2 linked regions of the Sphingosinicella sp. BN140058 genome follow. The protein of the gene in region 2 binds, or shares a complex with, the protein of the main gene of each other region. Links are inferred from orthologs where the notes say so. Each region holds a gene or a part of one and is shown on either strand. Other genes may lie near its edges.

Evidence for each region.
Region 1: the proteins of trxB (region 2) and trxA are in contact, whole or in part, in a crystal structure (PDB 1F6M), measured with the Escherichia coli proteins. The link is inferred for Sphingosinicella sp. BN140058 from one-to-one orthologs.

Annotation. Positions count from the first base shown.
Region 1 is NZ_CP035501.1:5,305,762-5,321,416, forward strand. Bases 328-3,027 are described here. They hold trxA (thioredoxin), read left to right. Parts: upstream 328-1,367; coding sequence 1,368-1,688; downstream 1,689-3,027. Other genes in these bases: addA (double-strand break repair helicase AddA), read left to right, coding at 328-1,318; trmFO (methylenetetrahydrofolate--tRNA-(uracil(54)-C(5))-methyltransferase (FADH(2)-oxidizing) TrmFO), read right to left, coding at 1,728-3,027. Also shown: more of addA, read left to right, coding at 1-327; more of trmFO, read right to left, coding at 3,028-3,101; ETR14_RS24105 (VOC family protein), read left to right, coding at 3,142-3,531; gyrA (DNA gyrase subunit A), read right to left, coding at 3,609-6,332; peroxide stress protein YaaA, read right to left, coding at 6,464-7,222; ETR14_RS24120 (lipopolysaccharide assembly protein LapB), read left to right, coding at 7,422-8,651; ETR14_RS24125 (tetratricopeptide repeat protein), read left to right, coding at 8,688-9,908; ETR14_RS24130 (HAMP domain-containing sensor histidine kinase), read left to right, coding at 10,085-11,743; ETR14_RS24145 (RidA family protein), read right to left, coding at 12,383-12,796; ETR14_RS24150 (SDR family oxidoreductase), read right to left, coding at 12,840-13,694; ETR14_RS24155 (LysR family transcriptional regulator), read left to right, coding at 13,788-14,690; ETR14_RS24160 (serine hydrolase), read right to left, coding at 14,687-15,655. UniProt on the Escherichia coli protein: Participates in various redox reactions through the reversible oxidation of its active center dithiol to a disulfide and catalyzes dithiol-disulfide exchange reactions.
Region 2 is NZ_CP035501.1:5,152,759-5,168,568, reverse strand. What follows is about bases 7,287-10,141. They hold trxB (thioredoxin-disulfide reductase), read right to left. Parts: upstream 9,270-10,141; coding sequence 8,304-9,269; downstream 7,287-8,303. Other genes in these bases: hppD (4-hydroxyphenylpyruvate dioxygenase), read left to right, coding at 9,409-10,141; ETR14_RS23405 (hydrolase 1, exosortase A system-associated), read left to right, coding at 7,512-8,300; ETR14_RS23410 (hypothetical protein), read left to right, coding at 7,287-7,527. Also shown: ETR14_RS23445 (exopolysaccharide biosynthesis protein), read right to left, coding at 1-248; ETR14_RS23440 (XrtA system polysaccharide chain length determinant), read right to left, coding at 260-1,792; ETR14_RS23435 (XrtA/PEP-CTERM system exopolysaccharide export protein), read right to left, coding at 1,846-2,490; ETR14_RS23430 (pyridoxal-dependent decarboxylase, exosortase A system-associated), read right to left, coding at 2,811-4,046; ETR14_RS23425 (acyl-CoA ligase (AMP-forming), exosortase A system-associated), read right to left, coding at 4,043-5,500; ETR14_RS23420 (GNAT family N-acetyltransferase), read left to right, coding at 5,593-6,561; ETR14_RS23415 (acyl carrier protein), read left to right, coding at 6,593-6,871; more of ETR14_RS23410, read left to right, coding at 6,868-7,286; more of hppD, read left to right, coding at 10,142-10,494; ETR14_RS28605 (hypothetical protein), read left to right, coding at 10,722-10,895; peptide-methionine (S)-S-oxide reductase MsrA, read left to right, coding at 10,951-11,565; ETR14_RS23385 (zinc-dependent alcohol dehydrogenase), read left to right, coding at 11,996-13,144; ETR14_RS23380 (hypothetical protein), read left to right, coding at 13,163-13,705; ETR14_RS23375 (TonB-dependent receptor domain-containing protein), read right to left, coding at 13,796-15,810.

The sequences.
Region 1 (15,655 bases), 150 kb from region 2 along the record:
GCCGCATCAGTTCCTAGAAACGATCCTGTCGGGTGCGCCCGGCGGCCGCCGCGCCCTCCTCGAGCGGCTGGGCCCGGAGGCGCGTGATCCGATCGAGGAACTGCTCGCTTCGGCGCTGGAGTTCGAAGCCAATTCGGCACCTTCGCTGCAGCGTTTCCTCGAATGGTTCGCACGTGGCGACGTCGAGATCGTTCGCGATCCCTCCGCGCCGCTCGACGCAGTTCGGGTGATGACGGTGCACGGATCGAAAGGCCTGCAATCGCCCGTGTTGATCCTCGCCGATGCCTGCGCCGATCCCGATCGCAAGGGGGGCGGCATCGGGGGCAGTTTCACCAGCCTCGCCCTTGCCGACGAGGACATCCAGGTTCCGATCTTCCGGCCACGCAAGGAAGAATTGGTCGAGCCGCTCACCGGCCAGATCGCCAGGCTCGACCGGGACGAACGCGAGGAGCATTGGCGGCTTCTCTATGTCGCGCTGACCCGTGCGGAGGAACGCCTCTACGTCGGCGGGGCGCTCGGGCCGATGGCGAAGGGCGTGCCGCCGCTCGCCAGCTGGTATCGCGCGATCGAGACCGGACTGGCGAGCCTCGGCGCCGACTGGCAGGAGGATCCTCAATGGGGAAGGGCGCTCCGGCACGGCGACGTGCCGAAGGCTGCCCGGGCGGATCCGCGCCGTATGCCGGCGCCGGTGGTGCTGCCGGAATGGACGGCACGCGCCGCGCCACTCGAAGCGCGGCCACCGCGGCCGCTGGCGCCGTCGGCGCTCGGCGAGGACGATGTCAGCGATCCGCCGCCATCGCCGGCGATGCGCGACGCCGCGCTGCGCGGTCGCCTGCTCCATCAATTGTTCGAGCGCTTGCCGGACGTTCCTTCTGCGGAGCGGAGCGCCCGTGCCGATCGCTGGCTGCAGCAGGCCGCCGGAGTCGACGATGCGGCGCTGCGCCGGTCCCTTGTCGACGATGCCTGCGCGGTGATCTCCGATCCGCGGCATGCAGAGCTGTTCGGGCCGTCGGCGCTGGCAGAAGCCCCGATTGCGGCGGTCGTCGCCGACGGTCTCGTCGTGTCGGGTACGGTCGACCGGCTGCTCGTCGGGCCGGACAGGATCGTCGTCGCCGACTTCAAGACCGGACGGCGGGCACCGGCATCGGCCGAGGCCATTCCGGTGCCGCATCTGCGGCAGATGGCCGCCTATGCCGAGGCGTTGCGGGTGATCTTTCCGGGGCGCCGGATCGAGGCGAAACTCCTCTATACGTCGGCGCCGGTGCTGCACGATCTGCCGGACGACCTCCTTGCCAGGTACCTGCCGCAAGCCGCTTGAGACGGGGCGCCCGGCACCCTACATCAGGCTCAACTTTCAGGAGACTGCAATGGCTACCAAGAGTGTCACCGACGCATCCTTCGACACTGACGTGCTCGGCGCCTCGAAGCCGGTGCTGGTCGATTTCTGGGCGGAATGGTGCGGCCCGTGCCGGATGATCGCACCCGCGCTGGAGGAGATCAGCAACGAACTCGGCGAGAAGGTCGAAGTCGTGAAGCTCAACATCGACGACAATCCCGAGGCGCCGTCCAAATATGGCGTTCGCGGCATTCCGACGATGATCCTGTTCAAGGACGGGCTGCCGGCGGCGACCAAGGTCGGCGCGGCACCGAAGACGCAGCTGCAGACCTGGCTGGAAGGCCAGCTCTGATCGCAACCGAATTCTGATGCACGAGAAGGAGGGTGCGGCTCAGGCCGCATCCTCCTTTTCCATGTCCGGCGCCGCCGCGGGCGCGCGGCCCAGCCACCGGTCGAACGCCTGCTCGGCGCGCAGCGTGTAGAGGCGCTTGCGATTGGCCTTCTTGGCCTTGCCCTCGACCGGCGGGAACAGGCCGAAATTGACGTTCATCGGCTGATAGAGATCGGCCTCGGCGCCGCCGGTGATGTGGCCGAGCAGGGCGCCGAACGCAGTCTCAGAAGGCGGCGGCGCAAGGGTCTCGCCGCGGAGTTCCGCAGCGGCGAAGCGACCGGCCATCAACCCCACCGCCGCCGATTCGACATAGCCTTCGCAGCCGGTGATCTGACCGGCGAAGCGGATGTGCGGCGCTTTCCTGAGGCGCAGGGTCCGATCGAGCAATTGCGGGGAATTGATGAAGGTGTTGCGGTGGAGACCGCCCAGGCGGGCGAACTCGGCCTTCTCCAGACCCGGAATGGTTCGGAACAGCCGCACCTGTTCGGCATATTTGAGCTTGGTCTGAAAACCGACCATGTTCCACAGCGTGCCGAGGGCATTGTCCTGGCGGAGCTGGACGACGGCATAGGGCCAGCGACCGGTCTTGGGATCGTCGAGCCCGACCGGCTTCATCGGCCCGTAGCGCAGGGTGTCGACGCCGCGCGCCGCCATCACCTCGATCGGCATGCAGCCTTCGAAATAGGGCGTGTCCTTCTCCCACTCCCGAAATTCGGTCTTCTCGCCGTCGATCAGGCCCTGGTGGAAGGCGAGATATTGCTCCTTGGTCATCGGGCAGTTGATGTAATCCTTGCCATCGCCGCCATCCGCGCCGGACTTGTCCCAGCGCGACGCCATCCAGGCGATGTCCATGTCGATCGAGTCGCGGTGGACGATCGGCGCGATCGCATCGAAGAAGGCGAGCGCATCTGCACCGGTGGCGGCGCCGATCGATTCGGCGAGGCCCAGCGCGGTGAGCGGGCCGGTGGCGACGATCGTCATCCCGCTTTCCGGCAACGAATCGATCCGTTCGCGCACGATCTCGATGTTCGGGTGGGCGGCGAGACGGGCGGTGACCGCGTCGGAAAAGCCGTCCCGATCAACCGCGAGCGCGGACCCGGCGGGAACCTTGTGCGCGTCGGCGCAGGCCATGATCACCGATCCGAGCGCCCGCATCTCAGAATGGAGCAGGCCGACGGCATTATGCTCGGCATCGTCGGAGCGGAAGGAATTGGAGCAGACGAGCTCGGCAAGGCCGTCGGTCTGGTGCGCGGGGCTTCGCTCGCCGGTGCCGCGCATTTCGGACAGGCGTACGCTGACGCCGGCCTCCGCCAGCTGCCAGGCCGCTTCCGATCCGGCGAGACCGCCGCCGATGATGTGGATTTGTTGTGTCATTCGCCCGTGCGATAGTCGCTTTGACCAGGAGGAGAAAGCCGTGTTGGACCATGTCGGTTTCGCCGTGTCGGATCTCGCCCGCTCGCGGCACTTCTACGAGGCGGCGCTGGCGCCGCTTGGAATCACGCTGATCATGGAAGTCGGCCCGAGCGAGACCGAGAGCCGTGGCACCGCCCTGGGCTTCGGGGTCGAAGACAATCCGTTCTTCTGGATCGGCGACAACGAACGGGTCGGCGAGGGCACCCATGTCGCCTTTCGCGCGGTTACCCGCGCCGAGGTGGACGCGTTCCACGCGGCGGCCCTTGCGGCGGGCGGCCGCGACAACGGCGCACCCGGCCTGCGGCCGCATTACGGACCGACTTATTATGCCGCGTTCGTCCACGATCCCGACGGCATCAACGTCGAAGCCGTCTGCCATCGGGAAGAATAGACCGCGAAAGCCCGGCTAAACCAAGGATGGATGCACCATTCTCGGACCAGGCTGATTCAGCCTGATCCGATCATGCTCTACTCCGCGCTGCCGTCGATCGCGGCGTCGCTTGCTGCCAGGGTCTGGTCCTCGACGTCGACGACGACCTCGGCTTCCTCTTCGCTTTCCTCGATGCGTGCCGCCGAGACGACATGTTCGCCGTCGGCGACCCGGAACAGGATCACGCCCTGGGTATTGCGCCCGGTCACCCGCACCGAGCCGACAGTGGTCCGGATCAGCTTGGCCTGATCGGTGACCAGCATCAGCTGCTCGCCGCTATGGGCTGGGAAGCTCGCGACCACGGGTCCGTTGCGATCCGAGCTGACGATGTTGGTGATGCCCTGGCCGCCGCGGTTGGTGCGGCGATATTCGTAGGCCGAAGTGCGCTTGCCGTAGCCGTTGGCGGTGACGGTGAGCACGAACTCCTCGGCGGCCTGGAACTGCGCCATGCGCTCCGGCGACAGGGTCACTTCGCGCTCGCCCTCCTTCCACGGCGCGGCCTTGAGGTAATCTTCGCGCTCCTGCGGCGTCGCATCGAAGCCGCGCAGCACCGACATCGAAATGACCTCGTCGCCGTCGGCAAGGCGGGCGCCGCGGACGCCGGTGGAATCGCGGCTCTGGAATTCGCGCACGTCGGTCGCGGCGAAGCGGATCGCGCGGCCGTTGCGGGTGGCGAGCAGGACGTCATCCTCTTCGGTGAGCAGCGAGACGCCGATCAGGCGGTCGTCGGAACCTTCCTCGAAGCGCATCGCGATCTTGCCGCTGGTGCGGATGTTGGCGAACGCGTCCATCGAATTGCGCCGCACCGATCCCTTGGCGGTGGCGAACATGACGTGGAGCGCGCTCCACTCCTCCTCATTCTCCGGCAGCGGCAGGACGGTGGAGATGGTCTCGCCTGCCGCCAGCGGCAGCAGATTGATCATCGGTCGCCCGCGAGTCGCCGGACCGCCCTCGGGCAGGCGCCAGACCTTCATCCGATAGACCTTGCCGAGGGTCGAGAAGAACAGCACCGGCGTGTGCGTCGACGTCACGAACAGATGGGTGACCGCATCCTCGTCCTTGGTCGCCATGCCGGCGCGGCCCTTGCCGCCCTTGTTCTGGGCGCGGAAGGTGTCGAGCGGAGTGCGCTTGATATAGCCTTCCATGGTCACGGTGACGACCATGTCCTCGCGCTCGATCAGATCCTCGTCGTCAATCCCTTCCGCAGACGGCGCGATCTCGGTGATGCGCGGAGTCGCATAGGCCGCATCGATCGCGTCGAACTCCTCCTGCATGACCGCATAGAGCTTGACCCGGTCGCCGAGGATTTCGAGCAGTTCGGCGATGGTAGTGGCGAGTTCGCGCAGTTCGCCGGCAATCTCGTCGCGGCCGAGCCCGGTCAGGCGGTGGAGCCGGAGCTCGAGGATCGCGCGAACCTGCACGTCCGACAGCCGGTAGGTGGCGTCATCCGCCTGATGCTCGACCGCTTCGACGAGCTTGATGTAGGGTGCGATCTCCTCGATCGCCCATTCGCGGGCGAGCAGGGCGGCCCGGGCTTCGGCCGGTGAGGCCGAACCGCGGATGATCCGCACCACCTCGTCCAGATTGGTGACCGCGATCACCAGCCCGAGCAAGATGTGGGCGCGCTCGCGGGCCTTGTTCAGCTCGAACTTGGTGCGCCGCGTGATCACTTCCTCGCGGAACTTGACGAACGCCTCGATGATGTCGCGCAGGTTCAGCGTTTCCGGGCGGCCGCCGCGGATCGCGAGCATGTTGGCCGGGAAGCTCTGCTGCGCCGGCGTGTGCCGCCAGAGCTGGTTCAGCACCACGTCCGCGGTGGCGTCGCGCTTCAGCTCGATGACGACGCGGACGCCCTCGCGGTTCGATTCGTCGCGGATGTCCGCGATGCCCTCGATCCGCTTGTCCTTGGCCGCTTCCGCGATCTTCTCGACCAGGTTGGACTTGCCGACCTGGTAGGGGATGGCGGTGAGGACGATCGACTGGCGATCGCCCCGCGCGGTCTCGACGACGTGGCGGGCGCGCATGATGATGCTGCCGCGGCCGGTATGATAGGCGTTGCGGGCGCCGCCCTGGCCGAGGATCAAAGGTCCGGTCGGGAAATCCGGGCCGGGCACGATCTCGATCAGTTCGTCGACGGTGATCGCCGGATTCTGGATGTAGGCGCGGCAGGCGGCCAGCACTTCGCCGAGATTGTGCGGCGGGATGTTGGTCGCCATGCCGACGGCAATGCCGCCGGCGCCGTTGACGAGCAGGTTCGGAAAGCGCGCCGGCAGCACCTGCGGCTCGCGCTCCGACGCATCGTAGTTCGGCTGGAAATCCACCGTGTCCTTGTCGATATCATCGAGCAAGGCGGAGGCGACGCGTGCGAGGCGGGCCTCCGTATACCGCATCGCCGCGGGCGGATCCGGGTCCATCGAACCGAAATTGCCCTGGCCGTCGATCAGCGGCACCCGCATCGACCAATCCTGGGTCATGCGCGCCAGCGCATCGTAGATCGAGCTGTCGCCGTGCGGGTGATATTTACCCATCACGTCGCCGACCAGTCGGGCGGACTTGCGGTAGGGCCGACCGGCGACGAAGCCGGCCTCGTGCGCGCCGTAGAGTATGCGGCGATGCACCGGCTTCAGGCCGTCGCGCACGTCGGGAAGCGCGCGGCTGACGATCACCGACATTGCGTAGTCGAGGTACGAGGTCTTCATCTCGTCGACGATGGAAATCGGAGAGATATCGCTGTTGTCGATGGTCGGCGGTACGCTGGCCACTTACTGTTCCTGTTGCTGCGGGGTGCGTCCGAACGGACGTCTGGAATGATCGCGGTGGACCCTAGCGCCTGTTTCCGCCGAGCGCCACCCGCGCGTGCACGCGTACGCGCGCGCACGCGTCGCCTAGAAGGTCATCCCCGGTGGAAGCGCCAGCGGGTGTCGTCGCTGTTGGCGGCGTCATAGGCATAGCCGTCGCTGTCGAAGCCCTTGACCTGGTCCGGGTCCACCAGGCCGTGCTCGCAGATGTAGCGTGCCATCATGCCCCGCGCACGTTTGGCGGCGAAGGTGTTGAAGCGCAGGCCGTTCGGACCCTCTTCGCGGAAGTCGATCTCGATGACGCGAACGCTCGCAGGCAGCTTGCCGTCGACCGCCTGCCAATATTCCTTGCTGGCGAGATTGATCACGGTGTCGCCGCCCGTCTCCGCGAGATCGGCGGCGAGCCGATCGGCAATCCTGCCCTGCCAATAGTCATAAAGGTTACGGCTGCGGCCCGGCGCCCATCTGGTACCCATTTCCAGCCGGTAGGGACGGATCGCGTCGAGCGGGCGGAGCAGGCCGTAGAGACCCGAAAGGATGCGCAGATGGTCCTGGGCGAAGCGCACCGCCTGATCGTCGACGCTGTGCACCTCGAACCCGGCATAGACGTCGCCTGCGAAAGCGTAGAGCGCCGGACGCGTCGGTTGCTCGGCAAAGCCGCGGTAGCGCTCGACGTTGAGCGCGGCGAGCGGCTCCGAGATGTGCATCAGCCCGGCAAGCTTCGGCTTGGACAGCCTGGCGGCGGCGGCGGCGAGCGCCTCGGCCTCTTCGGCGAACCGGGGCTGGGTCGGGTCGAGCGGGGGCAGGGGACGCTTGTAATCGAGCGTCTTGGCAGGTGAAATGACGGCAAGCATCGGGTGCGGTTAGCGATGCCGCGGCTTTGCTGTCAAACCGCCGCCCGAGGCGAGGGATTGTGGCGTGTTTCCGGCCGTTTGCGGTTCAAGCGGGGTTCAGTGCCGGGGCGCTAGAAACAGGCAGGGAATGACGATAGTAGAGCCACCCTCTCCAGGGCGGTGTTCGCTGCGGGGCAGTTCATCAGGAGGCATTTCGGTTATGGCTTCGGTTTCCAGGCTTTCGCTCGGAATCGCCCTCGCGCTCGGCACCGCCTCGGTCGTCGCGATCGCGCCGGCGGATGCGAAGAAGGCGCCCTATACGGGGCCGAGCTTCACCAAGGAGGAGCGGGCTTCGCTTGCCGCGCTGGAGGCGGCGCTCGCCGCCCGTAATTACAGCGCCGCCAACGCCGCGCTGACCACCGCGCAATCCGCCGCGCGCGGCGCCGATGCGCGCTACCAGCTTGCCGGCCTGCAGCTCCGCCTCGGCCGCGAGACCAACAATACCGCCCTCCAGGGCGCCGCGGTCGACGATTTGCTGGCGAGCGGCCGGATCCCCGTGGCCGAGCAGGCGCCGCTGTACGCGACCCAGGGCGTGCTCGCCTCGTTCGCCGGCAAGCGCGAGCGCGCGGAGACCGCGCTCGCCCGCGCCTTCGAACTCGCCCCGAGCCCGGATGCAGCGATCGCGCTCGCCCGGGTCAAGCTCGACCTGCGCAAGAATGCCGAAGCGGTCGCGCTGATCGACCGCGCAATCGAGCTTCAGGCGGCAAGCGGCCAGAAGGCACCTGAAGCCTGGTACCGGCGCGGCCTGACCCTGGCGACGATGAATGCGATGGCGCCGCAGGCAATCAAGTTCAGCCGCGCGCTGGTCGCCGCTTATCCCAATGCGACCAACTGGCGCGACGCGGTTCTGCTCTACCGCGATTATGCGAAGCCCGATGCGGCCACCACGCTGGACGCCACCCGGCTGCAGCGCCTGTCCAAGGCGCTCGCCGGGGAGCGAGACTATATGGAAGCGGCGCAGGCCTTCGGCAGCGCCAACCTCCCGGCAGAGGCGCAGTCCGTGTTTCAGGAGGGGGTGAACGACCGCATGGTCGATCCCGCCAAGGCGACCTTCAAGGAAGCCATCGCCACCTCCAAGAAGAACGCCACTTCTGCCAAGGCGAAGCTCGCCGCGGCCCGCACCGCGGCGGCCTCGGCAGCGACCGGTACCGCCGCGCTCGACGCGGGCGACCAATATCTGAGCTTCGGCGACTATGCTGCCGCCGCCGACCTGTATCGCATCGCGCTCCAGAAGGGCGGGATCGATCCCAATGTCGGCAACACCCGTCTCGGCATTGCGCTCGCGCTCGCCGGCCAGCGTCCGGATGCCGACGCTGCCTTTCGCACGGTCGGCGGCCCCCGCGCCGACCTCGCCGCCTTGTGGCTGATCTGGCTGTCCCAGCGCGCCTGATCGCCGAACCACCATCCCCCCTCAGGAGAGTTCGTCATGAAGTTCGTTTCCAGCCTCGCGATCGCCGCCTCGCTGATCGTCGGCGGCGTCGCTGCGGCCCCGGCCGTTGCCCAAGACAAGGCTGCCAAGGCGCCCGAGCGCAAGTTCAAGCTCAGCAAGGAAGCGCAGAACGCGATCGCGGCCCTCCAGAAGTCGCTCACCGAAAAAGCGGCCGATTTCCCGGAGAAGCTCGCCGCCGCGCAGGCGGTGGCGAAGAACACCGACGACAAATATGTGATCGCTAAGTTCCAGCTCCAGCGGGCGTCCGAGGAGAATAACAAGGACGCGCAGCGCGCCGCGGTCGAGGCGATCCTCGCCAGCGGCGGCGCCGACGCTTCCGAGACCACCCAGCTCCAGACCTATCTCGCCGGCAATGCGATCGAGTCCGGCGATTACGGCGCGGCGGAAACCTTCTATGCACAGAAGATCGCCGCCAATCCGAACGATCTCGACAGCGTCGTCAATCTCGCCCGCGCCAAGATCGAGCTGAAGAAGGAAGCCGAGGCGCTGACCCTGCTGCAGAAGGCGATCTCGATGAGCAAGGCTTCCGGCCAGAAGCCGCCCGAAGCCTGGTATCGCAACGCGCTCGGCATCGCCTACAAGCAGAAGAACACCGCACTCTCCAACCAGCTCGCGACCGAAGTTCAGCAGGCCTATCCGAGCCCGGAGAATTTCAAGAATCTGGTCTCGATCTCGGTCCCGGCAATTGCCAAGGACGAGGAAGCCTATGTCGATCTGATGCGCCTGATGCAGGACAGCGGATCGCTCGAGACCGGCGAGTATCTGCGTCTCGCCGAATATCTCGATTACAACCGCAATTGGGGCGAGGCCAAGGCCGTGCTCGAGGCGGCGGCCAAGTCCGGCAAGTCCGGCGCGGGGCATGCCGCGCTGCTGACCAAGGTCAACAGCCGGGTCGCGGAAGACAAGGCGGCGTTGCCGGGCGTCGAGCCGAAGGCACGCAGCGCCGCCAACGGGCAGCTGGCGGCGAACCTCGCCGGGATCTATGCCGGCTATGGCGATTATACCAAGGCGGCTGAGCTCTATCGGCTCGCTTTGCAGAAGGGCGGCGTCGACGCCAATCTGGTCAACACCCGGCTCGGCATCGCTCTGGCTCGCGGTGGCAACCGCGCCGAGGCGGAAACCGCGTTCAAGGCGGTGACCGGCCTTCGCAGCCAGGTCGCCAATCTTTGGATGGCCTGGCTCGCCCAGCGCGGCTGAGCCCGAACGTTTCGGAACGAGGAGGCGCCGGAGCGATCCGGCGCCTTTTTCGTCCCGGCCATCCCGGATCGGGCCGGGCGCACTGCCGTGGCCCCAATTGACCGCTTCCCCGATTGTGCCGGCCTTGTTAACCTCTCTGCGGCACAGATGCCCGCCATTCGCGTGAGCTGAGGACGATGCGCTTCGACGACATGATTGCCACGGTGCTGGAGCAGGGGGAGGGAAGCCCCGCTGCGATCGCCGCCAAGTGGCGCCAGCTCGTCGACCTGATCGCCCAGCGCCGTGCGGTTCGCCTCAGCGATCAGGCGCTGCAGGCGCTCGACTGGCTGCGCGCCTTCCGGCTCGAAGTGCCGGCGGACACACGCTGCGCGACCGCGCGCAGCTTCTCGGGGCGGCGGGTGTCGGCGGCCGCCGTCGCCTTCTTCGCCGAGGACAAGCCGACCGTCGCCGGGCCGCTCATCTCCGGCGCCTTGCTCACCCGCGACGAATGGATCGCTCTGCTGCCGAGCCTGACCCCGACGGCACGTGCGCTGCTGCGCCACCGCCGGGACCTCGGCCCGGACGTCGAGCATGCGCTGGCGAGCTTTGGCCCTGCCGATTTCGCGCTCTCCGGCACGGTGGCGCCGGTCGCCGCGGCGGAGGTGCGGGCACCCTCGCTCGATGCCGGCGAAACCCAGATCCGCGATCTCGTCGCCAGGATCGAGAATTTTCGTCGGCATCGCGAGGCCGTCGCTCCGTCCTCTCCGTCAGAGCCGCCGCAGCCGCGCGCCACCGGCGATTTCCAGTGGGAGGCGGGGGCCGACGGCATCATCGTCTGGGTCGAAGGCGCGCCGCGCGGACCGCTGATCGGCCAGAGCATCGCTTCGATCGCCGACCGCGGACAGTTCGGAGTCGACGGCCAGGCCGCCGGCGCGTTCGAGAAGAGGGCGCCGTTCCGCGATGCACGGTTCAGCGTCGCCGGGACGGGCGCCGTTTCGGGCGACTGGCGAATCTCCGGCGTTCCCTTCTTCGATCCGGTCCAGGGCAGCTTTCTCGGCTATCGCGGCAGCGCGCGCCGCCCGCGCGTCGACGAGGTCGCCCATGGCGACGGCGCGGCCGGCAAGGCGGGCCTGTACGGCACCAACCTTCCCGCCGATTCGCTGCGTCAGCTGATCCACGAGCTGCGCACGCCCTTGAACGCCATCGTCGGCTTCGCCGAGATGATCGACGGCCAATATATGGGGCCTGCGGCGGCAAGCTATCGCGGCCGCGCGTCCGAAATCATGGAGCAGGCCGGCCGATTGCTGTCGGCCGTGGACGATCTCGATACCGCGGCCCGGATCGAAACGCGGGTCATGCAATTCGAGGAAGCGCCGGTCGATGCCGTGTCGCTGCTGTGCCGGCTGCACGACGCCTATGAGCGGGTTGCGCGCCAGCGCGGCAGCCGGATCGCAATTGAGATCGAAAAGAACCTGCCCGCCGCCAAGGTCGAACTGGCCGCGGCCGAGCGGATGTTCGCGCGCATGCTCGCCGCCACGATCGGCCTTGCCCAGGAGGGCGAGGTGATCGCAGCGACGATGGGCATGGGCACGATGGGCGCGCAGCGCATGCTTTGCCTGGCGATCGACCGCCCGCACGCGATCGACGGCCTCGACGAGCGCGCCTTGCTCGATCCCGGCTACAGCCCCGACGGCGACTGGCCAGGCGCGCCTGCGCTCGGCCTCGGCTTCGCGCTACGCCTGGTCCGCAACCTTGCCGAAGCGGTCGGCGGCGCCCTGATCGTCGGCGGATCGCGCTTCTTCCTCTATCTCCCGCCCGAAGGTCCGGCCGAATTGTCGAGCGGGCAGCAGCAATAAGGGAATCCTCGTCGCCGGCGGCGTTCGCGCCCCAGATGGCAGACGAGGCGTTGGTGTTTTCGGAAAATCGCCATCTGGGGCGCTCATCCTCCCTGTCGCCGTAGGCGATGGGGAGGGAGACCATGCGAAGCATGGTGGAGGGGCTATCGGCGGCGGAGGCCCCTCCACCAGCTTTCAGCTGGTCATGAGCAAGTGCGGGCTGCACTGCAGCCTGCAGTCGTGCCGGGGGCACGACGGGCTTGCTCATCCCCATCCGCTTTGCGGACAGGGAGGATAAGGATGGCCGCTTGCCAACACCGCGGCGGCTCCGCTAATCGCGAAGCTGCCAGCGGGGTACGGGCCTGTAGCTCAATGGTAGAGCCGGCCGCTCATAACGGCTAGGTTGCGGGTTCGAATCCTGCCGGGCCCACCACGCGCCTCCGCGGCGACGCAATTCTCGGCATTTGCCACATGCGGGACACCCGGCTACAGGGGGCGCGCGTCGGGGAGTGGCGCAGTCTGGTAGCGCACCTGGTTTGGGACCAGGGGGCCGTAGGTTCGAATCCTATCTCCCCGACCATTTTGTTGCCGTTGCCGTGCCTGCGTCGGTCTCTTGCATCAGCGCCGCAACCCTTCCGGCGCGCAGATCGCCACTGAGCGTCAATCTGCGCCGGGGACTGCCTCGGCAGGGATGCGGGCGATCACCTTGATTTCGAAATCGAAGCCGGCGAGCCAGGTCACGCCGACCGCGGTCCAATTGGGATAGGGCGGCGCACCGATCTCGGCGGCGCGAACCGACATCACCGTCTCGAGCTGCGCCTGCGGATCGGTGTGGAAGGTGGTGACGTCGACGATGTCGTCGAAGCTGCAGCCGCCGGCGGCGAGCACCGCCCGCAAATTGGCGAAGGCGCGGCGGACCTGGTCCTCGAAGACCGGCTCCGGAGAGCCGTCGTCGCGGCTGCCGACCTGCCCGGATACGAACAGCAGGTCGCCGGAGCGGATCGCCGGCGAATAACGGTGGAGATCGTAGAGCGCGTGGCGATCGGCAGGGAAGACGGCGTCGCGTCTGGACATGGGCAATTCCTTTTCAAGACGAGAAGGTTGGGAAGAAGCGAGGTCAGGCGCGGCGCGCCAGTTCCTCGGGGGTGAAGTCGGCCGACGCGGCGATGCTCTTCTGCCGATCCAGTTCCTCGATCCGGGCGGCGAGCGCGCTGCGGACGTTGGCGTAGGCGTCGGCGCCGAGGACGAGGCGCTTGGGGAGGGACGAACCCTGGTCGGCGAGGGCGATCATCGCATCGGTCATCCGATCCGGATCGCCCTTGATCGTCCACGCGCCGGCGGCGAGCGCGTCGCGCAACTGCCCGGCAGGCGTGTCGGCATAGGCGCCGAGCGGGGTCGTGCGGGCGAAATTGTCGCCGAAGCCGGTGCGGGCCGGTCCGGGCTCGACCAGGGTGATCTCGATGCCGAACGACGCGACTTCCTGCGCGACCGCCTCGACGAAGCCCTCGATGCCCCATTTGGTCGCGTGATAGAGGCTGAAGCCCGGATAGGCGATCTGACCGCCTTCGCTCGAGACTTGCAGGATGCGGCCGCCGCCCTGGCGACGCAGATGCGGAAGCGATGCGCGGATCAGGGCGATCGCACCGATCAGGTTGGTGTCGACGATGGCGCGGACCTGTGCGTCGTCGGCTTCCTCGGCGGCGCCGAGCAGGCCGTAGCCGGCATTGCTGACGACGATGTCGATCCGGCCTTCCGCGGCGAACGCGCGGTCGACGGCTGCACGAACCGCATTCTCGTCCCGAAGATCGGCGGCGAGGATGGTGAGGCGGCGCGGATAGACGGCGCGGAGCTCGCGAACGGCATCGGCGCTGCGGCTGGTGCCGACGACCCGGTCGCCTCGCGCCAGCGCCTTTTCGGCGAGCAGCCGTCCCAGGCCCGACGATATGCCGGTGATCAGCCAAGTCTTGTTCATGGTTGCGTATCTCCTTGTGGCACGGAGATAGGGCAACCTGATTGTGCGGATTAGCCGTTGAGTTCGGCATGGGCTGGTGCAAGATCGCCAGCAATGAACCGGCCATCGCTCAACGATCTCACCGCCTTTATGGCGGTCGCCACCCATCGCAACTTCCGGCGCGCCGCGGATTCGCTCGGAACCGCGCCGTCGACCTTGAGCCATGCGATGCGGGCGCTGGAGGAGCGGCTCGGCGTCCGGCTGCTGAACCGAACGACGCGCAGTGTCGCACCGACCGAGGCCGGGATGCAGTTGCTCGCTCAGCTGCAGCCGGTGCTCGCCTCGCTCGACGAAGCGCTAAACGGTGTCGCGGAATTCCGCGGGGCGGTGGCCGGCACGGTGCGGATCAATGCGCCGCGTGTCGCCGCCTCTTTGCTCGTCCGCGACATCGTGCCGATGGTGGCGGAGCGCTTTCCCGAGGTCGTGGTCGACATCGTCGTCGAAGGCCAATTGATCGACATCGTCGCGTCCGGCTTCGATGCGGGTGTCCGGCTCGCCGGATCGATCCCGCGCGACATGATCGCCGTGCCGATCGGCCAGCCGGTGCTGTTCGTCTGCGTCGCCGCGCCCGGCTATCTCGACCGCTTCGGCACGCCGGAAACGCCCGACGATTTGGCGCGGCATCGCTGCATCGGCCACCGCATGCCGAGCGGCAAGCTCTATCGCTGGGAGTTCGAGCGGGCCGGCCAGGAACTGGTCGTCGATGCCGGCGGCAGCCTCATCCTCGACGACGAGGAACTGATGGTCGACGCGGCCGTGGCCGGCCTCGGCATCGCTTACGTCGCCGGCCCCGCCGCCGAAGCCGCGCTTCGCGACGGCCGCCTGCGTCAGCTGCTCGCCGCCTGGACCCCTGCGCCCGAAGCCGTGGCGCTTTACTATCCCGGCCACCGCGCGGTGCCGCCGGCTCTCCGCGCCTTTCTCGACTGCGTGAAGGCGGCGCGCGGCCGGTCTGTCTAGCCCGTGCGCGGGGCGGCGAGCGCCTCGCACAGCCGGTCGGTTGCGAGCGCTATCCGCGACTCGGCGCTGTCACGATTGGCCGGGCTGTTCTGCACGGCCTGCGTCTCGGTGTTGAAGGCGAGCAGGGTGCCGAGTCGCTGATCGGGGCAGAGGCTGAGATAGGCGCGGAAACCATTCTGGTCCCCATTGTGGCCGACGAAGCGGATTCCTGCGCGCTGGTCGAGGAAGAAGGAGAGGCCGCTTTGTGTGGTCGCCGCCATCCGCCCCTGGGTGAAATCCTCGCCGGCGGCGATCTGCGGGCGCCACATTTCCTCGAGCGAGGATCGTTTGAGCACCAGATCATAGTCGCCCGCGCGCGCCGGATCGCCGAGCAGGAAGGCGACGTAGCGGGCCATGTCGGGCAAGGGCGCATTGAGGCCGCCGTTCGACACGGTGACGCCGGTGTCGACGTCGAACGGCGCGGCCACCCTTTTGCCGTTCCGGACGAAATAGGAATGGGCGCGGTGGCGGAGCAGGTGCGGCGGCGTGCGGTCGAAATAGCTGTCGTGCATGCCGAGCGGCTTCAGGATGTTCTTGTCGACATAGGTCTCGAAATCTTCACCCGACAGCCGCTCGATCACCTGACCGAGATAGACGATGCCGGGGTTGGAATAGGAGAAGCGGGTGCCGGGGCGGAACTCCACCTCGGTATAGGGCAGCATCGCCGCAAGCTGCGCCCAGCTCTTCGGCTCGAACGGCTGCCAGGCGCGGTCGCGCCAGCGCCAGGTCGCGCCGCCGAAGCCGGCGCTGTGGCTCATCAGCTGGCGCAGGCTGATTCGGTCGGTGTCGCGAGACGGATTGTGGACGGTGGCGAGCTCGGGGACGTAACGGACGATCGGATCGTCGAGGCTGAGCAGGCCGCGGTCGCGGAGTTGCAGGATCGCAATCCCGGTCATCGTCTTGGTGATCGATGCCCAATGGTAGAT
Region 2 (15,810 bases):
TCAGGATCGATCTTGCCTCCCCGCCCCGCAACGCGCGCTGACACCGTTGCCGCCGCCGGTGCAGGGCGAGGTTCGGGCGCAGGTGTGCGTAAGGGCGCGGCCGGAGCCGCGGGCGCGACCGCGGCCGGTGCTGCAGGCTGCGTGACCTCATGCGGGGCCGAGGGCGGCGTGCCGAGGCCGAAGCCGTAAAGATCGGCCGCCCGCTCGAGGAGCGAACCGCCTGCGCGTAAGGGGCTCTGGTCGTTCATCTTCATGCCCCTCACGCAACCGTGCTTCGCTGCCAGAACTCGACGGCCATCAGCAGCGCGTAGCTTCCGGCCAGCGCCCCTGCCCCGCCACCGAGCCAGAGCAGATGCTGCCGCCTCCTGGCCTTGACCACGTCGGTGACTACCTCGCTGATCGATCCGAGCACCGGCAGGCCGGTGATCGCCTCCAGCCGGCTTTGGGTCGGGAAGGTCGTCTGCAGCTGCCCCCAGACGAAGGCACCGCCGACGCCCGCTGCCAGCGCCGCGAACAGGATCGCGGTCAGCAGGATCGGCCGGTTCGGCGTGATCGGGATGCGCGGCGCGGACGGCGGATCGATGACCTTGAACTTGATCGCCGCGGTTTTGGTCTGGACGTCGCTGCGCAGGCGGACCTGCTCGCGATCCTCCAGCAATTTGTCATATTGCCGTTTCAGCACGTCGTAATCGCGGTTGAGCTGGGCCTGCTGGGCGGCGACGCCCGGCTCGGTCGCCTGCTTCGAGGAGAGCTGGGCGAGATCGGCATCGAGCTGCGCCTTGCGAACGGAGGTCGCCTGAACCTGCGCCTCGCGCTCGGCCAGCATGCCGCGCAGCGACACGTAGGCAGGATTGGGCATGCCGGCGGCACCCGACGGCCCTTCCCGGGCGGCCAGCGGCCGCAGCCGGGCGATCTGTGCCTTGAGCGCGACGACATCGGGATGGGCGTCGGTCCAGCCGCGTGCCGCGGCCTGGGCAAGCTGGGCCTGGAGCAACGCGACCTGCGACGACACCGACCCGTTGTCCGCCCCGGCCACCCCCGGCAACGTGGGCGGCGTGCTGCCGAGTTGCGCCCGCAACGCAACCAGCGAGCTTTGCGCCTGCATCATCTGCTGCTCGACGCCCGAGAGCTCCGCGCGGGCGGCGGCCATGCGAGATCCGATCGAGCCCTCACCCGGAAGCACGCCAAGATATTTCTGCTCGAATTCGACCCGGCGCTGCTCCGCGGCCTGCAGATCCTGCTCGCGGCGGCGAAGCTGCTCGTCGAGGAAGGTCAGGCTTTCGCTGGCCTCGTCACGATCCCCGGACAGGTTCGCTTCCACGAAAAGATCGAGCAGGTTCTGGACGATGCCGGCGGCTAGCTTCGCATTCTGGCCGTTGGAGAAGCCGGAAATGCTGGCCGTCGCGCTGATCTCGAACAGATTGTCCTGCTGGGCCGTGACCTTGATTGCCTTGCGCAGCGCGTCGACCTGCACGGCGAGATCGCGTTTCGTGGCGACGAGATTGTTCAATTCGGTGCGGCGGACGACCTTCTCGAGATTGTCGGTCGAGGTCAGCGTCTGCTTGATCCGGGTGATGTCGTTCTGGCGATCGGCGGCGGTGATGCCGACCTGCGTCGGCAGGATCGACTGGAGCTGGACGAACACGCGCGCCTTGGATTCGTAGCTGTTCGGGATCAGCGCCACGACCAGCCATCCGACCAGGCACAGCCCCCAGGCGACGCCGAGCGCGAGCCAGCGACGCCGCCACACCTGGTGGAGGGCAATCCGCAGCTGTTCGTAAAGTCCGTCCATCCGTGGCGTGATCCTGGTCGAGAGGAGATGAAGCCGTCAGCGTCTTCGGCGGCTCAGAACATGCTTTCCGGGATGATGATCACGTCGCCGGGCTCGAGACGGACGTTGGCAGCGGTGTCGCCCTTCTTGAGCAGTCGCGCGATCTTGAGATCATATTCCTTCTGAGCACCCGAGCCCTTGTCGTGGCGGATCAGCCGGGCACGATCGCCGGCCGCATATTCGGACAAACCGCCGACCTCGATCATTGCGTCGAGCAGGGTCATGTTGGCGCGATAGGGAAGGGAAGCGGGCTTGGCGGTGGCGCCGACGATGCGGATCTGCTGGCCGAACGTGCCCTGGAAGCTGTCGACCATGACCGAGACTCGGGGATCCTCGACATATTTGGTCAGCGCCAAACGCAGATCCTCGGCGAGCTCGGCCGGAGTCTTGCCGGCGGCCTGGAGGTCCGAAATGAGCGGCGTCGTGATCATCCCGTCGGGACGGACCTGCACCTTGCCGCCGAGATCGGTGTTGCGCCAGACGAAGATGTTGAGGCTGTCGAGCGGTCCTATGATATATTTCTCACCGGAAATATCGTCCGAGCCGACGAAGGTCGCGGGCGGCAGCCGGTTGCCGGTGGAGGGCGTCGAAGCGCAGCCGGTGAGCGCAGCCGTGCTGGCGCCGGCGGCGAGAGCGAGCTTGATCATGTGCACGCGCATCAATTTCTTCCTCTTCACGTCCACCGTCGCTGCCTGGAGCACGAACGGCCGCAGATTTGGGTCTGCTATGCTCTGAAGAGGTAAAATTACCGTTAGGAACAATCACCTTTTGGACGCCGTCCCGAACCGGGACTGCTCCTGCAGCGACGGTTAACGATGTCTTTCGATATTCCAGCTGCCCAGAACGAGTGTACCGGCAATCCATTTCGCTCGCACTGCTTCCTGGCTGCGGGGCAATACAGGTCACACCCGCTCGAGGCGAGGACAGCTTTGATCCTGCACTTTGCCGGGAAAGATCCAGCAAGAAGATGAGTGTGTCTTTACATGTTGCCGACAAGAAGTTCACGTGGCGCCGGATGCCCCAGGAACGCCTCAGGACTCGCCGAGCGTCCATAGGCGCCGGCGAGGAACAGCGCGACGAGATCGCCCACCGATGCGGCGGGCATCATGACGTCGTCGGCAAGCCGATCGAGCGGCGTGCAGAGGCAGCCGACGATGCTGACCTCCTCCTCCGGCGCCGCGCCGAAGCGGCTTGCGATCGCCACCGGGAAGTTTCGGCGGACGACCTGGCCGAAATTGCCTGAGGCGGCAAGCTGGTGGTGCATGCCGCCGTCGGTGACCAGGAAGGTCTTGCCGAAGCTGATCTTTCGATCGACGATGCGGGTGAGATAGACGCCCGCCTCCCCGACCAGCCAGCGTCCGAGCTCGATCGCAAATCCCGACGCTGCGAGAATCTTCGGACGGGCCGCCAGCGCGTCATGCAGCGCGGTACCGACCTGCTCGACGTTCAGGGGCACGTCTCCGCTGACGTACGGGATGCCGAAGCCGCCGCCCAGATTGACCATCGGCGGCGGCGCTCCGGCGGCCTCGGCCAGCCGCGCGGCGAGCGCGATCGTCGCCGCCTGCGCTTCGATCAGCGCGTCGGCCGACAGCGCCTGCGAGCCGGCGAAGATGTGGAATCCGCGAAATTCGGCATCGGCGACGATCAATTCGCGCACAAGCGACGGCACCCGCTCGGCATCGACGCCGAAGGGCCGCGCGCCGCCACCCATACGCATGCCCGATCCCTTGATCTCGAAATCGGGATTGACCCGCACCGCAAGCCGGGGGCGGCGGCCGCGCGCCCGGCCGATCGCCAGAGCGCGCGCCGCCTCGCCTTCCGATTCAACGTTCAGTGTGACGCCGGCATCGATCGCCGCGACGAGCTCATCGTCGCGCTTGCCGGGGCCGGCGAAGGAGATATCCGACGGCTCGCACCCGGCGGCGATCGCCATCGCCATCTCGCCCGCCGAGGCCACGTCGAGCCCGTCGACGTGCTTGGACATCCCTCTCAGCAGCGGGGCGTAGGAGTTTGCCTTTATGGCATAATGAAGATTGATGCCGGAGAAGGCCTTGCGAAAGCGACCGATGCGATCCGCAATCATGCAGGCATCGTAGACGAACAACGGCGTGTCCCCAGCCTCGGCGACGAGATGGTCGGCGCGGCGTCCGCCGATCAGCAGCAGCATCCCATCCGCGTCGAACCCGTCTGGGATCGGACCCATCCCCTTGCTCATGCCATCAGCTCCTGCTTCAGCCTTTCGCGATCCAGCTTGCCGTTGGGCGAACGCGGCAAATCGTCCCGCCACAGGATTGCGGACGGTTGCATGAAATTGGGCAACTCGCGCCTGAGGTAGGCGCGGAGCTGCTCGTCCGGTCCCGGGCCGCGGACGATCAATGCGATCGCTTCTCCGAACCGATGGTCGGGGTAACCGAGCGCCACCGCCTCCGCGACGACGCCGCTCGCCACCGCCGCCTCCTCGACCTCGGTCGGGCTGACACGATTGCCGCTGGTCTTGATCATCGCATCCTCACGGCCGACGAAATAGAGCAGGCCCGATGCGTCGCTGCGCACCCGGTCGCCGGACCAGACCGCGAGGCCGCCATGTTCCGAATGCGCGGGTGCCGGTTTGAACCGCTCCGCCGTCCGCTCGGGATCGTTCCAATAGCCTTTCGCCACTAGCGGGCCAGCATGGACGAGTTCCCCCTCCTCGTGCGGCGCCGCGGGCGAGCCGTCGGGGCGCACCGCCATGATCTCGGCGAACGGAATGGCGGTCCCGATCGAGTCGGGATGCTCGTCGAGCAGAGCGGGATCGAGCGACGTTGAGCGAAACGCTTCGGTCAGACCGTACATCAGGTGGATCTCTGCGGCCGGGAACAGCTCGCGCATCCGCCGTACGATCGAAACCGGCACCCTTCCGCCCGAATTGGTCAGCCGGCGAAGCGAAAGAGCGGCACGAGGCGGCCAGGCGGCCTCCACCAGTTGCACCCACAGCGGCGGCACGCCGGCAAGGGTGGTGATGCCGTGCGCTTCGATCGCGCGGATGACGTCCTTGGCCGCGAGATATTCGAGCGGGACCACGGCTGCGCCGGCCGCCCAGCTGGAAAGCAGCTGATTCTGGCCGTAATCGAAGCTCAACGGCAGCACGCCCAACACGCGGTCGGCCGGCGTCAGCCCCAGATAATGCGCGACGCTGATCGCCCCCAGCCACAGATTGGCATGGCTGAGCATCACCCCCTTTGGGCGGCCGGTCGACCCGGACGTGTAGAGCAGAGCGGCAAGAGTCTCCGGATCCGCGTCGGAGAGGCCGAGCCGATCCTCGTCCGCGAGCATCGCCGCGCCGCCCTCCTCATCCAGCACCGGGCAGGACACGTCGTCCGCCGCCAGGCCGGCAAGCCGCGCCTTGCCGCTGATCAGCAGGCCGGCACCGCTGTCGGCGAGGATGTGCGCCACCTGAGCGCGTTTCAGCACCGGGTTGATTGGAACGTGGACGAGCCCGGCCCGCGCGCAGGCGAGCGGCAGTAGTGCGGTCATCCGGCTTTTGGGCAGCCAGCTGGCGACGCGTGCGCCGGGCGCCAGACCTCGGCTGCGGAGCGATGCCGCAAGCCGTCCGATCTGATCCTCGAGACCCGCATAATCGAGCAGGCCCTCACGGGTGAGCAGCGCCGGCGCGGCGGGCGCGCCGCGCATCGGCAGATGGTCGAGCGGTCTTGGTTGGGGATCGGGGGCTTGCACCTTGGCTCCTGGCTGCGCCACATCGTCGGCCCAGGGGGATTAGCGCTTTGACCGCCGAGGTGGAACTGTTCGATGCGTGGGACGCGGTCGCTTCGGCGGCGGGCGGCACGCTCGACGCGCGCCGATCGCTGTTCGCGCGCCTCGCCTGGTTCCGCCTTCTGGCCCGCCACTGCCCGCCCCCCGGTGCCCTGCTCGCAGCGCGCTCGGGAGGCACCTGGCTGTTCCTGGCGCGGAACGGCCGCCGCGCGTCGGCTTATGCCAATTGGTACAGCCTGCGCTTCGGTGCGATCGGCAGCGCCGACGGTATCGCGGCGATTGCCCGGAAGCTTCGCAGCGTGCGGCTCGCATCGATCGAAATGACACCGATCGAGGACCCTGCCCCACTGGCCGCAGCGTTTCGTGCCGCCGGCTGGATCGTGTTCGTTGCTCCGGCTACGACGTCATGGCGGATCGAAACGACGGGCCTGAGCTTCAGGGACTATTGGGCCTCTCGCCCGTCGCGGCTGCGCAACACCGCGGAGCGCCGCGCCAAGGCGATTGAAACGCGTATTTACCGTCGCTTCGACGACGAGGCTTGGCGTGCCTATGAAGAGATTTATCGGGCCAGTTGGAAACCCGAGGAGGGGTCTCCGGCGTTCCTGCGTGCGCTTGCCGAGCAGGAGGGCGATCGTCTGCGGCTTGGGCTCGCCTTTCATCAGGGGCGGCCCGTGGCAGCCCAATTCTGGTTGATCGAGAATGGCATCGCCACCATTCACAAGCTCGCCTATCGCGAGGATGCCAGGCAGCTTTCGCCGGGAACCGTGCTGTCGATGGCGATGTTCCGCGCCGCTCTGGACGAGGATCGCGTCGAAGCGATCGATTACGGGACGGGAGACGAACCCTATAAAAGCGACTGGATGGATACCCGCCGCCTGCTCTGGCGGATCGAGGCTTTCTCACCGAGCACGGCCTCGGGCTTAGGCGGCGCTGCTCGGCGTCTGGTGTCCGATCTTGTCCGGCGAGGCGTGAGACGGTAGGCCGCGCAGACAGTCGAGGGGAATTGGGATCATGGTTGCCGCGTTGAACGACGATCAGGAAGTGGACGCGACCCTGCGCGCGGTGTTGGTCGACGTGCTCGGGCTCGGCGTCGACCAGGTCGCGGCCTTCACGGACTCGACCGCTCTGTTCGGCGATCTTCCCGAGTTCGACTCGATGGCGGTTGCCGGCCTGCTCAGCGAACTCGAGGAACGGCTCGGGATCCTGATCGAGGATGACGAGGTGGATGCCGACATGCTCGAAAGCTACGGCCGGCTTCTGACCTTCCTCAGGGCCAAGGCGCTGCGGTGAACCGCAGCGATCTCGCCTACGATCGCTACACCACCAACGGCAACGAGGAATGGCTGCTGCGGATCGGACCCGCAGACGCGCCGGCCTTGCTGGTCCTGCCGCCGCTCTTCGAAGAGTTGAATCGGCTGCGCGCAACCATCGTCGCGACGATGCGGCTGCTGGCGGAGCGCGGCTGGCGCTGCCTGCTGCCGGATCTTCCCGCCACCGGCGAGAGCATCCGCCCGCTCGAGACGCTCACCTGGGCCGACTGGCGCCGGGCCGCAGCCGATTGCGCGCCCTCCGACTTGCGCGCCACCATCGCCTTCCGCGGCGGCGCCCTGCTCGACGATGCGGTCGCCGTCGGCTGCGCCTGGCGGCTCAGTCCGGTGTCGGGAGCGTCCCTCGTCCGCGATCTCGAGCGTACGGCGCTCACCGACGACAGCGCGACCGGCGGCTATTCGCCCTCCGAGGCACTGCGCACGGACCTCATGGCAGCCATCCCCGCCGTCCCCCCGCGCCTCCGGACGCTAAGGTTGAGCACCGACCCCGCACCAGCCGATTGCCGGATCGAGGCTACCCCCTTTTGGCGCCGAGCCGAACCTCAGACTTCATCTGAACTTACCGACATACTTGCCTCCGACATCGACACTTGGGCCCGCGCATGCGCCGCCTGCTGACGATTGACTGTGGGGGTGCCAGGCTCGGCGCCTCGCTCGATCTCGCGTCCGGCACCACCGGTCTTCTGTTCGTCACTGGCGGCAGCCAGACACGGATCGGCTCGCACCGCTTGTTCGAACGACTGGCGGCGGCGCTCGCCGGCGACGGCACACCCTGCTTCCGCTTCGACCGTCGCGGGATCGGCGACAGCGAAGGCGAGGATGGCGGGTGGCGTAGCAGCGGACCGGACATCACCGCTGCAACTGCGACATTTCGGCGCGAATGCCCGTCCCTCGAACGGATCGTCGGCATCGGCCTGTGCGACGGTGCCACCGCACTTGCCCTGTTCGGGGCCGATGCCGGCGTCGACGGCCTGATCCTGCTCAACCCCTGGCTGGTCGAGACGCGTCCGGGCGAGCTGCCGGCAGCGGCGATCCGACGCCATTACCAGGAACGTCTCACGACTCCTGCGGGCCTGCGAAAAATCCTTTTCGGGTCAGTGTCCTGGAAGAAGGCACTGACAGGCATTCGAAAGATGGCACTGCCCGAGAACCGCGCCCTTTCGGACGAAGCGGCGCAGGCGCTGAGGCGACATGCCGGGCACATCGAAGCGATCCTCGCCAGCGACGACGAAACCGCGATCGCTGCCGAACGGGAACTCGCCCGGCCGGTCTTCGACGGCGTGCTGACCCGAGCCCCGGCGAAGCTCCCCACCGGATCGCACACCTTCGCCCGTCCCGCGGATCTGGAGCGGCTGCGCGCTGCGGTGGAGGCGGCGCTCGCCCGCCTCTGACCCTCAGGCAGCGACGGCGGCTTCGAACTCGGCTTCGGCCAGGAAGCGCTCGGCGTCGAGCGCGGCCATACAGCCGGTGCCGGCGGCGGTGACTGCCTGACGGTAGGTCTTGTCCATCACGTCGCCGCAGGCGAACACGCCCTCCACGCTGGTGCGCGTGCTGCCGGTCTCGACCGCGATATAGCCGTCCTCATCAAGCGCGAGCTTGTTCTTGAACAACTCGGTCGCCGGTGAGTGGCCGATGGCGACGAAGCCGCCATCGACTTCGATCTGCGAAATCTCGCCGCTCCTGGTGTCGCGCAACTGGATGCCGGTCAGCCCCTCCGGGTCGCCGCCGGCGACGAACTTGTCGACCGCCTTGTTCCAGAGGATCTTGATGTTGGGATGCGCAAACAGCCGCTCCTGGAGGATCTTCTCGGCCCGAAGCGTGTCGCGGCGATGGATGAGGGTGACGTCATGGCTGTGGTTGGTCATGTAGAGCGCCTCTTCCACCGCCGTGTTGCCGCCGCCGATCACCGCCACCTTCTTGCCGCGGTAGAAGAAGCCGTCGCAGGTCGCGCAGGCGGAGACGCCTTTGCCCTTGAGATGCTCCTCCGACGGAAGATTCAGCCACTTCGCCTGGGCACCGGTCGCGATCACGAGGACGTCGCCCGTATAGATGGTGCCGCCGTCGCCGATCAGGCGGAACGGACGCCGCGACAGATCGACCTCGACGATATGGTCCCACATCATCTGGGCGCCGACATGCTCGGCCTGCGCCTGCATCTGCTCCATCAGCCAGGGTCCCTGGATGACATCGCGGAATCCGGGGTAGTTTTCGACATCCGTCGTGGTCGTGAGTTGTCCGCCGGGCTGGATGCCCTGAACGACGATCGGCGCCATGCCGGCCCGCGCGCCGTAGATGGCGGCGGAGAGTCCGGCGGGGCCGGAGCCCAGGATCAGCATGCGGGTGGAATGGGTGGCGGTCATGCGTTGTCGTTTCCGAATGTGCGTTTCGCCGCTGAGATAGGGTGCGGGGGTCCTTCCGCGCAACCATCCATTTGCCGCCCCTGCCCGCCACTGGTAGAGGCGCCGGCATAGCGAAACCAAGGACCACGGAGAGGCTGCCATGAACGCGCCGACCAACCTTCACGACAATCCCCTCGGCCTCGACGGCTTCGAATTCGTCGAGTTCACCGGACCCGATCCCGAAGCCCTCGCCGGCCTGTTCACGGCGATGGGCTTCACCCATCTCGGTAACCACCGTTCCAAGAACGTCCGCCATTATGGCCAGGGCGACATCAACTTCATCCTCAACATGGAGCCGGCGGGTCAGGCGGCCGAGTTCCGCCAGGCGCACGGGCCTTCGGCCAACGGCATGGCCTTCCGCGTGAAGGACGCCAAGCGCGCCTTCGAGATGGCGATCGAACGCGGCGCCAAGGCTGTTGAAACGAGGCGCGGCCCCGGCGAGCTCGAAATCCCCGCGATCGAGGGGATCGGCGGTTCCTATCTGTATCTCGTCGACCGCTACGGCGCCGAGCAGATTTACGATGTCGACTTCGAACCCGTCCCCGGAGCGGTCCGGGACGCCAATGGCGCCGGTCTGCACACGCTCGATCACCTTACCCACAACGTCAACCGTGGCCGGATGACCCATTGGGCCGAGTTCTACGAGCGCATCTTCAACTTCCGTCAGATCCGCTATTTCGACATCGAAGGGAAACAGACCGCCTTGCTGTCCAAGGCGATGACCGCGCCGGACGACAAGATCCGCATCCCGCTCAACGAGAGCCAGGACGAGCACAGCCAAATCGAAGAGTTCCTGCGCGAATATAGGGGCGAAGGAATCCAGCACCTTGCGCTTGCCACCGACGACATCTTCGCAACGGTCGACGCGCTCCGCGCCAACGGCATCCGCTTCCAGGACAGCCCCGAGACCTATTTCGACATGATCGACGCTCGCCTCCCCGGCCATGGCCACAGCGTCGAGGAAATGCGCAAGCGTCGGATCCTGATCGACGGCTCGCCCGAGACGGGCGAAGGCCTGCTGCTGCAGATCTTCACCGAGAACATGATCGGTCCGATCTTCTTCGAGATCATCCAGCGCAAGGGCAATCAGGGCTTCGGCGAGGGCAATTTCAAGGCCCTGTTCGAATCAATCGAGCTCGATCAGATCCGCCGCGGCGTCCTGCCGACGGCGACCGATCACGGCTGATACAGCCCCTCCGTAGCATCAAGCCGCCGTTGTGACCTCGACGCCAGCCTGCGGGCACGGCGCCGAGGCACTGCGATCCTTCGGTGAACGGTTTCGATTCAACGGTTAAGCGGCAATTCTCGCGTTGGATTTCCGTTTCTTCGCCTATAATGAGGACATGGGGCGGCGCTGGGCGCGGCGTTGGGAAATTTGCAAGCGGAGGATGTGACGTGGGGGGAGCAATCGCCTTGGCCGTCGGGGTTTTGTCGAGCTACACTTTCTACCGGCTCAAGGATCAGGAAGAGCTGCGCGGTTGGGAGCAGAAGATGCTGCGTCCCGCCGGCTACATGCTCGTCGCCCTTTTCCTGGGGCTGGCCGGTCTCCTGTTCGCGATGATGGCCTTCGATTTCACCCAAGCCTGATTTCGAGAAGCTGCGCGCGGTTGAAGGCGGCGCCGGGACTGACCATCTTCGGGCGATGGCCGCTCATCGACACGCCCTCACCTTTCTTGCAGGATTACTGCTTCTCTTTATCGGCGCCTTAGCACCCGCCGGCGCCGCACCCTCGGCGCAGAGCCAGGCGACAGCAGTCTTCGCTGGCGGCTGCTTCTGGTGCACCGAAGCGGATTTCGAGAAGGTGCCGGGTGTGATCCGCGCGGTCTCAGGCTTCACCGGCGGCAAGCTTGCCAACCCCAGCTATGAACAGGTTTCGGCAGGTGGCACCGGTCATTATGAAGCGGTGACGGTTCTCTACGATCCGAACCGCGTGTCTTACGCGGCTCTCGTCAGCCACTTCTTCAGGACCATCGATCCGACCGATGGCGGCGGCCAATTCTGCGATCGCGGCGACAGCTATCGTACGGCGATCTTCGTCAAGAATGCCGACGAGCGAAAGATCGCCGAAGCCGCCAAGGCGGAGGCGAACCGGGTGCTCGGCGGCAAGGTCGTCACCCCGGTCGTCGCGGCTTCCCGCTTCTACGCAGCCGAGACCTATCACCAGGATTATTACAAGAAGAACCCGGTCCGGTATCGCTACTATCGCTACCGGTGCGGCCGCGATGCGCGTCTCGAGGAGGTCTGGGGAAAACGCTGACCTCAGGTCGCGCTCGACCGATCGTTGCGGCGGCCGCCTTCACCTGGCTTGCCAAACAACGGAGTCGCTACGCACGCTCTCGCGGCTAAAATACTTCATCCATGTGAATTGAGCGGACCTCTTGGCTGCTCGATCCCGCGTTCACGCCCGATGCAACGGTGGTGCCGAGCGCAATCGCCCTGCGGCTCCGGGGGCGAGCGCATCTGCGGGGGTGAGCACGCCATTGCACCGCCTGGCTCTTTCCCTGCGCCCCTGCACACAGAAGGTATCGCCATCAAAGCGGCCCGACTGCCGGAAAATCCTGATGTGAATCAAGATGGTGACACAAAGTACCGGGAGCGTGAGCCGCTCGGGTCCCGTCGCCGGGAGCGGCTGGAACCATGACGTCGCGATCCGGTTAGGGAGCAAAGCGCAACGAAGGAGCTCCCTCATGCTGGCAATGGATTATCGAGGCCCTTACCGGGTCCGGGTCAAAGACAAGCCGATCCCCAGGATCGAGCATCCCCGGGATGCGATCGTCCGGGTCACCCGCTCCTGCATCTGCGGTTCGGATCTCCATCTCTACCATGGCATGGTGCCCGACACGCGCGTCGGCATGACCTTCGGACACGAATTCTGCGGCATCGTCGAGGAAGTCGGCGCAGAGGTCACCAATCTGAAGGCCGGCGATCACGTGCTCGTTCCGTTCAACATCGCCTGCGGCCAATGTCATTTCTGCCAGCAGGGCCTGTTCGGAAACTGTCACGAATCCAATCCTCAGGCGACGGCGGTCGGCGGGATCTACGGCTATTCTCACACGGCCGGCGGCTATGACGGCGGCCAGGCGGAATATGCGCGCGTGCCCTATGCCGATTTCGGGGCGACCGTGATCCCCGACTGGATGGATCCGGACGACGCCGTGCTGCTCACCGACGTCGTCCCGACCGGCTACCAGGCCGCCGAAATGGGCGGTATCCAGAAGGGCGACACGGTGGTCGTATTCGGCGCGGGCCCGGTGGGCCTCATGGCGGCGCGCTCCGCCTGGCTGTTCGGCGCCGGCCGCGTGATCGTGTTCGACCACATCGATTACCGGCTGGAATTCGCACGGACCTTCGGCCCGGCCGAAGTCTACAACTTCAAGGAGGTCGACGACGTGGTCGTCTTCATGAAGAAGACCACCGACGGCCTCGGTGCGGACGTCGCGATCGACGCCGTCGGCGGCGATGCCGCGGGCAACGCGCTGCAGTGGCTGTTCGGCACCAAGCTCAAGCTCGAGGCGGGCAACGCGATCGCGCTGCACTGGGCGATCAACTCGGTGAAGAAGGGTGGTATCGTGTCGATCGTCGGCGTGTACGGGCCGACCGGCAACATGGTCCCGATCGGCAACGTCGTGAACAAGGGCCTGACCCTGCGCGCGAACCAGGCCTCGGTGAAGCGGTTGCTGCCGCGGCTGATCGACCATGTGAAGGCCGGGCACATCAATCCCAAAGCGATGATCACCCACCGCGTGCCGCTGGAGGATGTCGCCGACGCCTACCACATGTTCTCGGCGAAGCTCGACGGCTGCATCAAGCCGGTGCTGATCCCGAACGCGGCCTGAGCGAAGAGGAGCCGAGAGATGAATGCATTGACCGGAAACAAGACGCTCGTCGACACGTCGGCCATCAACGGCTGGGCCGTCGATGCCGATCCCCGCAACGATCCCACCTACCCTTACCGCAACCGCGACCAGGATCCCGGCCTCACCGCCGATTGGGTCCGCCCCCGTGTCCAGCAGTCGAATGTCGAGGTGCTCCAATCGATCGAGCACATCCGGCGGCCGGCGGTGTTCGGCACGTCGACACCGCCGTCGGCGGTCAGCGGCATGATCCGCCGGGTCGCCTTTCGATACAGCGAGAGCAACTGGATGCATTGGCTGCTGCTGATGGGCGCCGACCGAATCAACGTCGTCGAGGGCGTGGTCGAGGATCTGGGCCACGGCAAGGTGCCGAACATCCCCGGCGAGATGGGGGTGCGCGCCGAGTGGAAGCACAACAAGAAAGGCCTGGCGACCAAGGTCGCGGTGATGGCCGCGATCGGCGTCGGCGCCTATGCGCTGTTCAGCCGCGGCAAGGCCCGCCGGCCGGCCCGGGCGAGCGAGGTCGCGCGCCTCGAACTCTGATCAACGAAAAAGCGGACACGATCGCGTGATCGGCCCGCTTCTTCAAGATTTCGCGGCCCGCCCCTTAGGAGGCGGGCCGTTTCGCTTTCGTCAGAAATTGAGCGTTGCGCCAACCGCCAGGATGCGGCCGAGCGAATCGTAGCGTGCCGACAGAGTGTTGCTGCGCGACAGACCATAATTGTACGAGTTCGGCAGGATCGGCGGGGTCTTGTCGAGGATGTTGTTCGCGGAGACCCGGAACGAGAACGCCTCGTTCACCCGGAAGCTTAGCGCCAGATCGAAATAGTCGTAGGCGCCGATGCGATAGAAGGTCTCACGCTCACCAGCCGGCGTGTAGCCGAGCGCCGGATCGCCGGAGTTGCTGACATTGGTCAGCGGGCCCAGGTGCCGCCAATTGACCGAGGCGCTGAAGAAGCGGTCGGCGGTGGTGTAGGTACCGCGAAGGCTGTGGGTCCACTTCGGGATCAGCTGGCTGCAGCCGCCACCATAATAGCCGGTGCAATTATACTTGGCGAGGATCGGCGAATCCTGGCCACCGGCATAGGTGGTCAACGATCCGGCGAAATCGAAGTCCAGGCGACCTGCGCTGCCGAGCGCCAGAGCATATTGGCCCTGGAAATCCCAGCCGTGCGACTTGCTCTTGTAGTAATTGGTGGTGCCCCCGCGGATGAAGCCCGTCGACGGATTGCCGCCGGGCGCGCTGTACAGCGTTCCGTCGGCATTGCGAACGAACATTCGGCAGAAGAACTCGTCGCCGGTGGCAAGGCAGCCGTTCGAGAAATAATCGTAATCGTTGTAGCCGATCGAGTCGTTGAGATCGATCAGGAAGCGGTCGACCGAGAAGGTCAGGCCGGGAACGAAGCGCGGCCGCAACACGACACCGAACGTCTTGGTGTAGGCGGTCTCCGGGTCGACGGCGAAGCCGCCGCGGCGGACGGTGCAGCCGACCTCATCCGGGCAGACAAGGCTGGTGCTGCCGTAGAGATTGTCGGCAAGACCCGTGGCCGCGCAGACTTCGCGCGACGCCGTCGGCGAACCGTAGACAGCGGTGCGGACACCCGTCTTGGGATCGGTGACGTAGGTCACCGTCGGTGCGCAGATATCGTTATAGGCCGTGGTGATCCGATCGTAGCTGATGTTCGAACCCTGGAACGCTTCGACCACGGTCGGAGCGCGCTGGGCCCGGTTGATCGAGCCGCGGAAGGTGATGTCCGCCACCGGTGCCCACAAGGCTTCCGCCTTCCAGGTGGAGAAGGTGTCGGGGTTGCTGCTGTACTTGGACAGGCGATAAGCACCGTTGAACTGCAGCAGATGGGCGAACTTCTTGCGCTCGACGATCGGCACCTGAAGCTCGACATTGCCTTCCCAGACATGCTGCGAAAGCGCGGCGTCGCTGCCGCCATTCTGCTCGCGCCAGATTTCGTCTGCGAAACTCTTCAGCCGGTCTTCGCGATACTCGGCGCCGAACGCGATCGCCACGCCCTGCTCGGCCCAGGGGCTCTTAATGCCGTAGGTGCCGAGATCACCCTGCACGGTGGCGATGCCGTTGTAGAGCGTGTTGATCGTCGTCGACGTGCCGAAATTGCCGTCGACGAAGTATTCGTAAAGGGCAGCATCGTTGCGCGTGGAACGCGGGCTGAAGGCGTCGAAAGGCCGGCAATTCGGATCGGTGCCGTTGACTACGGACGCGCAGGTCAGCGTGCCGTTGACGTTGACGACGTTCAGCGAATTGTTCACCCGGTCGAAATCCGGGAGACCCCAGGTGGTCTCCTGCCGATTACGGGCATAGACGCCACCAACGTCGTAGCTCCAACCCTCGGCGAAGCTGCCGCGCAGGCCGCCGGTGATGCGGAGACCCTTGTTGAGGTAGACGTCTTCGATGTCGGGCACGTTGGCGAAGCGGTAGCGCACGTCGAGCGGCGCCGTAGCGGCGGTTCCGGCGAGATTGCCGCAGATCGTCTGGGCCTGGGCCGGGGACATCAGCGGATTGTTGCAATTCACCTGATACGGGCTGTCGCCATAGGCCGTGTAGCTGAGGGCTCGGGCGGGATATGGGTTGCTCGAACGATCGCGGAACCACATGGCGTTGGCATAGACTTCCGCCG